2 regions of the Pseudomonas macauensis genome follow, and region 2 is predicted to be linked to the other one. Evidence: riboswitches for the same ligand, from Rfam matches in the RefSeq annotation. Region 2 holds a riboswitch; the other holds the start of a gene.
The links. Region 2 has a riboswitch for manganese ahead of SD196_RS22285 (TMEM165/GDT1 family protein). Riboswitches for the same ligand answer to the same signal wherever they lie in the genome.

Region 1 (4,302 bases), 240 kb from region 2:
TAGGGTCTGCTAGCGGCACTTAGGCTGCTAGGGCGTAGTTGTCGTCGTTGGCAACTATAAAGTTGTGGCAGCTGATTTACGAGAACTGTCACCTACTCGGCATGCCCCTCGAGTTTTGTTACCGGCGTCGAATCCTAATCGGCCCCAAAACCTTTGAAGGTCGTCGACCATTCTACGGGAAAGCCGCCCCAAGGTCCAACCGGGGCGGCGCAAGTCATTGTCAGGTTAGGAATTTCAGCACGGCCTCAGCCACCGCTTCGGAGGAGGCGGGGTTCTGGCCGGTGATCAGGCCCCGGTCGACCTCTACATGGCTCTGCCAGTCGGGGCCTTTGCTGTAGCGGGCGCCGTTGGCCTTGAGCATGTCCTGGACGAGGAAGGGCACCACGTCGGTGAGGCCCACGGCTTCCTCTTCGCTGTTGGTGAAGCCGGTGACGTGTCGGCCTTGCACCAGCGGTCGGCCATCCAGCCCGCGCGGGTGGCGGAATACGGCGGGGGCGTGGCAGACGGCGGAGACGGGTTTGCCGCTGGAGTGGAAGGCTTCGATCAGCGCCACCGAGGTTCTGTCCTCGGCCAGGTCCCAGAGCGGGCCATGGCCACCGGGGTAGAAGATGGCGTCGTAGTCGTCGGCGTGTACCTCGGTCAGTTTCACGGTATTGGCCAGCGCGGCCTGCGCTTCGCTGTCCTGGCGGAAGCGGCGGGTGGCCGGGGTCTGGGCGTCTTCCTCATCGCTCTTGGGGTCGAGCGGTGGCTGGCCGCCTTTGGGCGAGGCCAGGGTCAGGGTGGCGCCGGCATCCTTGAACACGTAGTAGGGCGCGGCGAACTCCTCGAGCCAGAAGCCGGTTTTCTTGCCGGTGCTGCCGAGCTGGTCGTGGGAGGTCAGGACTACCAGGATTTTCATGCTCACTCCTTCGGCGTATCGCTGTGACGAGCGGCTGCCGCAGCAACGGCAGCCCAGACTGGTCAGTGTAGGCGGTACGCCGTACTCGTCAGCGTGACAGGGTGATGCCCAGATAGGCGGCGTATAGCACGCCGTTGAGCAGCAGCACCCAGACCGGGAACCCGTCGCGCTGGGCATTGAGGCGAAGCCAGAGAGCGGCGCCAAGGGTGATCAGCACGCCGGTGAGGACTTCGGTGCGCGGTTGCCAGGGGGTGAGCAGGATGCCGATGGCGGGCAGCAGGGTGCCCTGGAAGACCATGGCGCCGCTGATGTTGCCGAAGGCCAGGGTGTCCTTGCCGCGACGGACCCAGAGGATGCTGTTGATCTTTTCCGGCAATTCGGTGGCGATCGGGATGATCAGCAGCGACAGCAGCAGCGCGGAAACTCCCAGCAGGTGCGACAGCCCCTCGACGCCGTGGATGAAGCCCTTGGCGCCCAGCACCAGCAGAGCCAGGCCTAGCAGCAATTGCAGCAGGATGGTTCCCAGGTTGGTCGGCAAGCCGATGCGAGACAGGTACATGTGGTGGTCGGCCTCGGTGCCGTGGCCGTTCTCCACCAGTTCCTGCGAGGCACGCAGCGTGAGGGTGATGTAGGCGACGTAGGTGAGCACCAGCAGCAGGCTCAAGCCAAGGCGCACCGTCAGGTATTGCGTCGGCACGAACATGGCGACGGTGGCGAGGCTGAAGGCGATCAGGAAGAAGTTCAAGTCGCGCTGCAGGCCGGTGCGCTCGGGGCGTACGCGTCCGGTCAGGCCGCGTGCGCGCAGGACGAAGCAGGCCATCAGGCAGGTGGACAAGGTTGAGAGCATCAACGGCGCGCCGAGGATGGCGCCGACGCCGACTTCCTGGTTGAGGTTGGCGTTACTGGTGCCGGCGAACAGGGCCAGCAGAGGGATCAGGGTCTCCGGCAGGGCGGTGCCGATGGCGGCGAACAGCGAGCCGGTAACGCCTTCGGAAATGCCCAGGCGCTCGCCGAGATGCTCCAGCGCGTTGGTGAAGACTTCGGCGGCAATCAGGATCACCAGCAGCATGCCGAGCAGTTCGAGGATGAAGGTCAGCATGCGTGGGGCTCCAGGATGGAGCGAGGTGCGGGATAGTGCATCACGGTGAAAACTCCCGGCCGGTTCGATACCCATGACCACGCGCTCCCCGGCTGTTTGGAGGCTGCGTGGTCAAAGGTCTTGCCGGGCAACGTATCGCTAGCGACGCCATGGCCTGAAATCTGTCTACGATCTGCTGCGCCCAGTTCTGCTCTAGCTCGCGAGATCGTCAACGGATTTGGGCCAAGTGTGTTGACGTCGCCCCCGCTCGCACGAGCGGTCGGCTACTCCCCAATGACGCGCGCATTCTAGCCGATCACAAGCTTAGCTCAACCCGACCGGTCACCAGGTGTCGATCAGTGGGCGCTTCTTCCCCTGGCGAGGCGCCGGGCGCGGCACCGAGGCGAGGCCACGCAGCAGCCAGCGGCGGGTATCGGCCGGGTCGATCACGTCGTCGATTTCCAGGTAGCTCGCCATGTTCAGTCCCTTGCCATTGCGGTAGGCCGCGGCGACCAGCTTGTCGAACAGCCTTTGCCGCTCCTGCGCATCTTCCACTGCGGCCAGTTCCTTGGCGTAGCCGAGGCGGATCGCGCCTTCCAGCCCCATCGCGCCGAACTCGCCGCTGGGCCAGGCCACCGTGAACAGCGCCGCGTGGAAGCTGCCGGCCGCCATCGCCTGCGCACCCAGGCCATAGCCCTTGCGCAGCACCACGGTGAAGAAGGGCACGGTCAGGCTGGCGGCGGTGACGAACATGCGCGACACGTGGCGCACGGTGGCGGTCTTTTCCGCCTCCGGGCCGACCATGAAGCCGGGGGTGTCGCACAGGGAAATGATCGGCAGGTCGAACGCGTCGCACAGCTGCATGAAGCGCGCGGCCTTGTCGCCGGCTTCGGCGTCGATGGCGCCGCCGAGGTGCATGGGGTTGTTGGCGATCAGGCCGAAGGGTTTGCCCTCGATGCGCACCAGCGCGGTGATCATCCCCGCGGCGAAGCCACGGCGCAGTTCCAGCAACGATCCGCTGTCGGCCAGTTGTTCGATGACCTGGCGGATGTCGTAGACGCGCAGGCGGTTCTCCGGCACCGCGTGGCGCAGCAGGCGCTGGTCGGCGCATTCCCAGTCGGTGGTGTCGCCCTGGAAGTAGGCGAGGTATTGGCGGGCAATGTGAGTGGCTTCGGCCTCGTCTTCCACCAGCACGTCGATCACGCCGTTGGCGCTCTGCACGTCGCTGGGGCCGACTTCCTCCGGAGCGAATTTACCCAGCCCGCCACCCTCGATCATCGCCGGTCCCGCCATGCCCAGGCTGGTATCGCGGGTGGCGATGATCACGTCGCAGCAGCCCAGCAATGCGGCGTTGCCGGCGAAGCAGCGACCGGAGACCACGCCCACCAGCGGCACCAGTCCGGAGAGCCGCGCCAGGCCGACGAAGCTCATGTTGTCCAGGCCGGCGACGCCAACGAAATCGGTGTCACCCGGCCGCCCGCCGCCGCCTTCGGCGTAGAGCACCAGCGGGATGCGCCACTGCTCGGCGAGGTGCAGCATGCGGTCGGTCTTCTTGTGGTTCATCACGCCCTGGGTGCCGGCGAACACCGTGTAGTCGTAGGCCAGCACCAGGCAGCGCGCCTTCTCGTCGCCGAACTGCGCAGCGTTGATGCTGCCCAGGCCGCTGACCAGACCGTCGGCCGGGCTGCTGGCGATCAGTTCCTCGACGCTGCGGCGCCGGCGCTGGGCGGCGATGGCCAGGGCGCCGTACTCAATGAAACTACCTTCGTCGAGCAGATCGGCGAGGTTCTCGCGGGTGGTGCGCTTGCCAGTCTTGTGGCGCTTGGCAACAGCATCCGGACGGCGCTCGTCGAGGCCGATGGCATGGCGCTCGATGACTTCGGCGAGGTCGGCGCGGATCGCGTCGAGGTCGATGGCGGCGGCGTCCTGGCTGCCCTGCGCCGCGATGTCCGCCGGTTCCACGAACAGCAGTGCATCGCCTTCGCCCAGGCTGTCGCCCGGCGTGGCGGCCAGGCTGTGGACGATGCCGCTGGCGCTGGCCTTGACCTCGAATTCCATCTTCATGGCTTCGATCACGGCGATGGTCTGGCCTTGGGCGACGGCGTCTCCGGGCATCACCTGGAGGCTGACCAGCACGCCGGTGCTGGGCGTGGTCAGCGGGATGCAGCCGGCGGGTGCTTCGCTCGCGCGCTGCTCGACTTGCGCGTGGCCGGCGTGGCTGAAGAAGCGGTGGGGATGTGCGTGTTCCTGCGCGCCGAGCAGACTGGGTAGGTGCTCTTCGATATAGCGGATGGTCACAAGATTCTCGGCGACTTCCGGCTGGCGC
Region 2 (4,302 bases):
CGCCCACGGCGCTGGCAGGAGGAAGTGGCCAGTGCCCTGGACCTGACCAACCATTTCTATGCCGCCTGCCTGCAGGCCAAGGTGCCGCGCATTCTCTACGTCGGCTCCGCCTTCGCCATGCCCTTGCACCCGCAGGGGCTGCCGGGGCACGAGGGGCTGTTCTACGAGGGCCTGCCCACCGGCAAGAGCGCCTACGTCATGTGCAAGTGGGCGCTCGACGAGCAGGCCCGCGAGCAGGCGCGTGGCGGGTTGCCGGTGGTGATCGGGATTCCCGGCATGGTGCTGGGCGAGCTCGACATCGGCCCCACCACCGGACGCCTGATCACCGCCATCGGGCATGACGAGATGCTTCACTACGTGCCGGGCCGGCGCAACGTGATCGACGCCTCCGAGGCCGGACGCGGCCTGCTGCTGGCGCTGGAGCGCGGCCGGGTCGGCGAGCGTTACCTGCTCACCGGGCACAACATCGAGATGGGCGAGCTGACCGCCACCATCGCCCGCCTGCTGGGCAAGCCGGCACCCACGCCGATGCCGCTGCACCGTGCCCGAGCCCTGGCGACCCTGGGACGCTGGCGTTACCGGCTGACCGGCAAGATGCCGCTGCTGGACGACACGGCGATCGAGGTGATGGCCGGCGGGCAGTTCCTCGACGGACGCAAGGCGCGCGAAGAGCTGCGCTTCGAGGCCCAGGTGCCGCTGGAAGAGACGCTGGAACGGGCGATTGCCTGGTTCCACGCCAACGACTATCTGTGACGCCTGTATGTGTAGGAGCGAGCTTGCTCGCGAACTCGCATCGCTGCGGAGTTTGTTCGCGAGCAAGCTCGCTCCTACGAAGAGCACAAATGAAAAAGCCCGGCATTGCCGGGCTTTTTCATGTCAGGGCAGGGCCTTCTCGGCGAAGGGCCGGTTCTGCAGCCCCATCTGCGCGCGGAAGCTCTCCATGTCGAACATGGTGCACAGTTCGAGGATTTCCCCGGTGCTGCTGAACACCCAGAAGCCCATGGCCGACAGGCTGAGGATCTTCTCGCTGGCCGGGTAGCCGAAGGCGGGGCGGGAGATGCTGCCCAGCAGGGTGCTCCAGGTGAACACCTTGTTGCCTTCGCGGATGCATTCTTCCACCACCACTTCCAGGTCCGGCATGGCCGAGCGGATGCCCTCCACCAGCCGGCGGTAGCCGGCATTGTTCAGCGGCTGCGCGGTGAAGGCGCTCTTGTAGAGGAAGTCCGGGCTGTGCAACTGCTCGGCCAGCGCCAGATGACCTTTGTTCCAGACAAGGTCGATGTGCTGGCGGGCGAGCCTCTTGAGATCCTTCTCAGACATGGCGCTTCCTGTGCTTGCTGAAATACGGGGGACAATGGCACGCCACTGTGTATCGTTTGTGAAACACAGGCATTGGCCGGCGCGCCAGGGTCCCACCGGGCTTCAGGTCAGACCACACCGCCCAGTTGCAGCGCGTGCCAGGCGGCGGCCAGGCCGAGGATGGCGAAGGCGGCGGCGGCCAGGCGACGGATCAGGTTCAGCGGCAGGCGGTCGGCAGCGAAGTTGCCCGCCAGCACCACCGGCACGTTGGCGATCAGCATGCCCAGCGTGGTGCCCAGCACCACCAGCAGGAAATGCGGGTATTGCGCGGCCAGCATCACGGTGGCGACCTGGGTCTTGTCGCCCATCTCGGCGAGGAAGAAGGCGATCAGGGTGGTGAGGAACGGGCCGAACTTCTTCAGCGCGCCTTCTTCGTCGTCATCCAGCTTGTCGGGGATCAGGGTCCAGGCGGCGACGGCCAGGAAACAGGCGGCCAGCACCCAGCTCAGTGCAGTGGCGGAGAAGAAGCTGGCGACCCAGCTGCCGACGGCGCCGGCGGCGAAGTGGTTGGCCAGGGTGGCGGCGATGATCCCGGCGATGATCGGCCAGGGCTTGCGGAAACGGGCGGCGAGAACGAGCGCGAGCAGTTGCGTCTTGTCGCCAATTTCGGCCAGGGCAACGATCAGGGTTGGGACGAAGAGGGATTCCATCAGGCTTCCTAAGGGGCGGGTCGACTAAGCACCATGACACGCGCCACCTGCCCGCCCCGGGTCAGGTTGCTCGTGTCATAGGTCTTGTCAAACCCGGGCCTGAGCGTTGCAGGCGGGTCGCACGCGCCATGGTCTGCGGACCAAGTGTGTTGACGCGTACCGGGCGAGCTGGGCGCTCGCGGGAGACTACTCCCCTAGGACGGGGCGCATTCTGCCCAAGTCGTAGGACTTGGGCAAGCCTGCAGGTCGGATCATTCGCGGCTGGAGCGAATGTCCATGTCCTCGTAGCGGATGAAGCGGGTGCCGTTCTTGAAGCGGTAACCCAGCCAGATCGCGAGGAACAGCGGGATGGTGATGTAGGTGGCGACCAGTCCCGCCCAGTCCACTTCCTCGCCGACGAACGCCTGGTAGTTCTGCCCCAGGGTGATGATCAGGCAGAGGGTGAAGGCGAACAGCGGACCGAAGGGGAACCATTTGGCGCGGTAGGGCAGGCTGTTCAGGTCGCCGCCCTGCAGGACGAAGGCCTTGCGGAAGCGGTAGTGCGACACGGCGATGCCCAGCCAGACGATGAAGCCGCACATGCCCGAAGCGTTGAGCAGCCAGGTGTAGACGGTCTTGTCGCCGATGAAGCTGGTGAGGAAGCACAGCGCGCCGATGAAGGTGGTGGCCAGCAGCGCATAGCGCGGCACGCCGCTTTCCGACACCTGGGTGAACAGGCGCGGCGCCTTGCCCTGGGTGGCCATGGTGTAGAGCATCCGGGTCGAGGCGTACATGCCGGAGTTGCCGGCCGAGAGGATCGCCGAGAGGATCACCGCGTTCATCACGCCCGCCGCGGCGGCCAGGCCCGCGCGCTCGAACAGCAGGGTGAAGGGCGAGGTGCTGATGTCGGTGCTGTCGGTCTTGAGCAGGTTCGGATCGGTGTAGGGGATCAGCATGCCGATGACGAAGATCGACAGGATGTAGAACATCAGGATTCGCCAGAACACCTGGCGGATGGCGATGGGAATGGACTTCTGCGGGTTTTCCGATTCGCCCGCGGCGACGCCGATCAGCTCGGTGCCCTGGAAGGAGAAGCCGGCGATCATCGCCACCCCGATCATCGCCTGCAGGCCGCCGACGAAGGGCGCGTCACCGGCGGTGAAGTTGCTGAAGCCGGGGCTGTCGATGCCGTGCATGATGCCGATGATGCTGGCCAGCCCGATGCCGATGAACACCACGACGGCGACCACCTTGATCAGCGCGAACCAGAACTCGCTCTCGCCGAAACCCTTCACCGAGAAGAAGTTGAGCATGAACATGATGCCCAGGAACACCACGCTCCAGTACATGCCAGGCACGTCGGGGAACCAGAACTTCATCACCAGCTGCGCGGCCACCAGTTCCGCGGCGATGGTCACCGCCCAGTTGTACCAGTAGTTCCAACCCATGGCGAAACCGAAGCCATCGTCGATGAAGCGGCTGCCATAGGTGCAGAACGAGCCGGAGTCGGGGATGTACGCCGCCAACTCGCCCAGGCTGGTCATCAGGAAGAACACCATCAGGCCGATCAGTGCGTAGGCCATCAGCGCACCGCCGGGGCCGGCGGTGGCGATGGTGCTGCCGGAGGCGACGAACAGGCCGGTGCCGATGGAGCCGCCGATGGCGATCATGTTCAGGTGGCGGGGCTTGAGAGAGCGCTTGAGGTGATGCGGCTTCTCTTTCGGCCCCATGGCGAATGTCAGCTCGACATCGTCTTTGATTCTTCGATTCACAGGTGTCCTCGATAAGTCTGGGCGTGCGGCGGCGCGCCGGTCCATGGCTCGGTGCAGTGTAGTGCGAGCCTTCGATCAGCGCCGCCGGGCGCTGTAGATTCGGAAGCCGTCGGCCTCGGCCAGGGTCTGGCAGGGGCCGAGGTGCTGCTCGATCAGCGGCGGGTATTTCAGGAAGCTGTTGGCCACCAGGCGCAGCTCGCCGCCGCTCGCCAGGTGGCGGGCCGACTGGCGCAGCAGGTGTTCGGTGGCGGCGTAGCTGGTGTGCACGCCCTGGTGGAAGGGCGGATTGCTGACGATCGCGGCGAGCCCGGTGGGGGCAGCGTCGATGCCGTCGCCGGCGATCACCTCGGCGCTGAGGCCGTTGGCGGCCAGGGTCAGTCGGCTGCTTTCGACGGCGAAGGCGTCGACATCCAGCAGGGTCAGCTGGCTTTGTGGATAACGGCGCTTGAGGGTGGCGCCGATGACGCCCGCGCCGCAGCCGAAGTCCAGCACCTGGCCGCCCGGCAGGCCGTCCAGCTGTTCCAGCAGCAGGGCGCTGCCGC

Region 1: another riboswitch for manganese. It lies ahead of SD196_RS23485 (sodium:calcium antiporter); the one in region 2 lies ahead of SD196_RS22285 (TMEM165/GDT1 family protein).

Annotation. Positions count from the first base shown of each region.
Region 1 is NZ_CP138377.1:5,117,387-5,121,688, reverse strand. Features, by position in the region: RNA gene ssrA (transfer-messenger RNA) at 1-146, opposite strand, end outside; gene SD196_RS23490 (type 1 glutamine amidotransferase domain-containing protein) at 221-898, opposite strand; gene SD196_RS23485 (sodium:calcium antiporter) at 987-1,997, opposite strand; yybP-ykoY riboswitch at 2,063-2,281, opposite strand; gene SD196_RS23480 (carboxyl transferase domain-containing protein) at 2,319-4,302, opposite strand, start outside.
Region 2 is NZ_CP138377.1:4,876,038-4,880,339, reverse strand. Features, by position in the region: gene SD196_RS22295 (NAD-dependent epimerase/dehydratase family protein) at 1-753, shown strand, start outside; gene SD196_RS22290 (ketosteroid isomerase-related protein) at 877-1,320, opposite strand; gene SD196_RS22285 (TMEM165/GDT1 family protein) at 1,428-2,009, opposite strand; yybP-ykoY riboswitch at 2,100-2,216, opposite strand; gene SD196_RS22280 (amino acid permease) at 2,261-3,718, opposite strand; gene SD196_RS22275 (methyltransferase) at 3,836-4,302, opposite strand, start outside.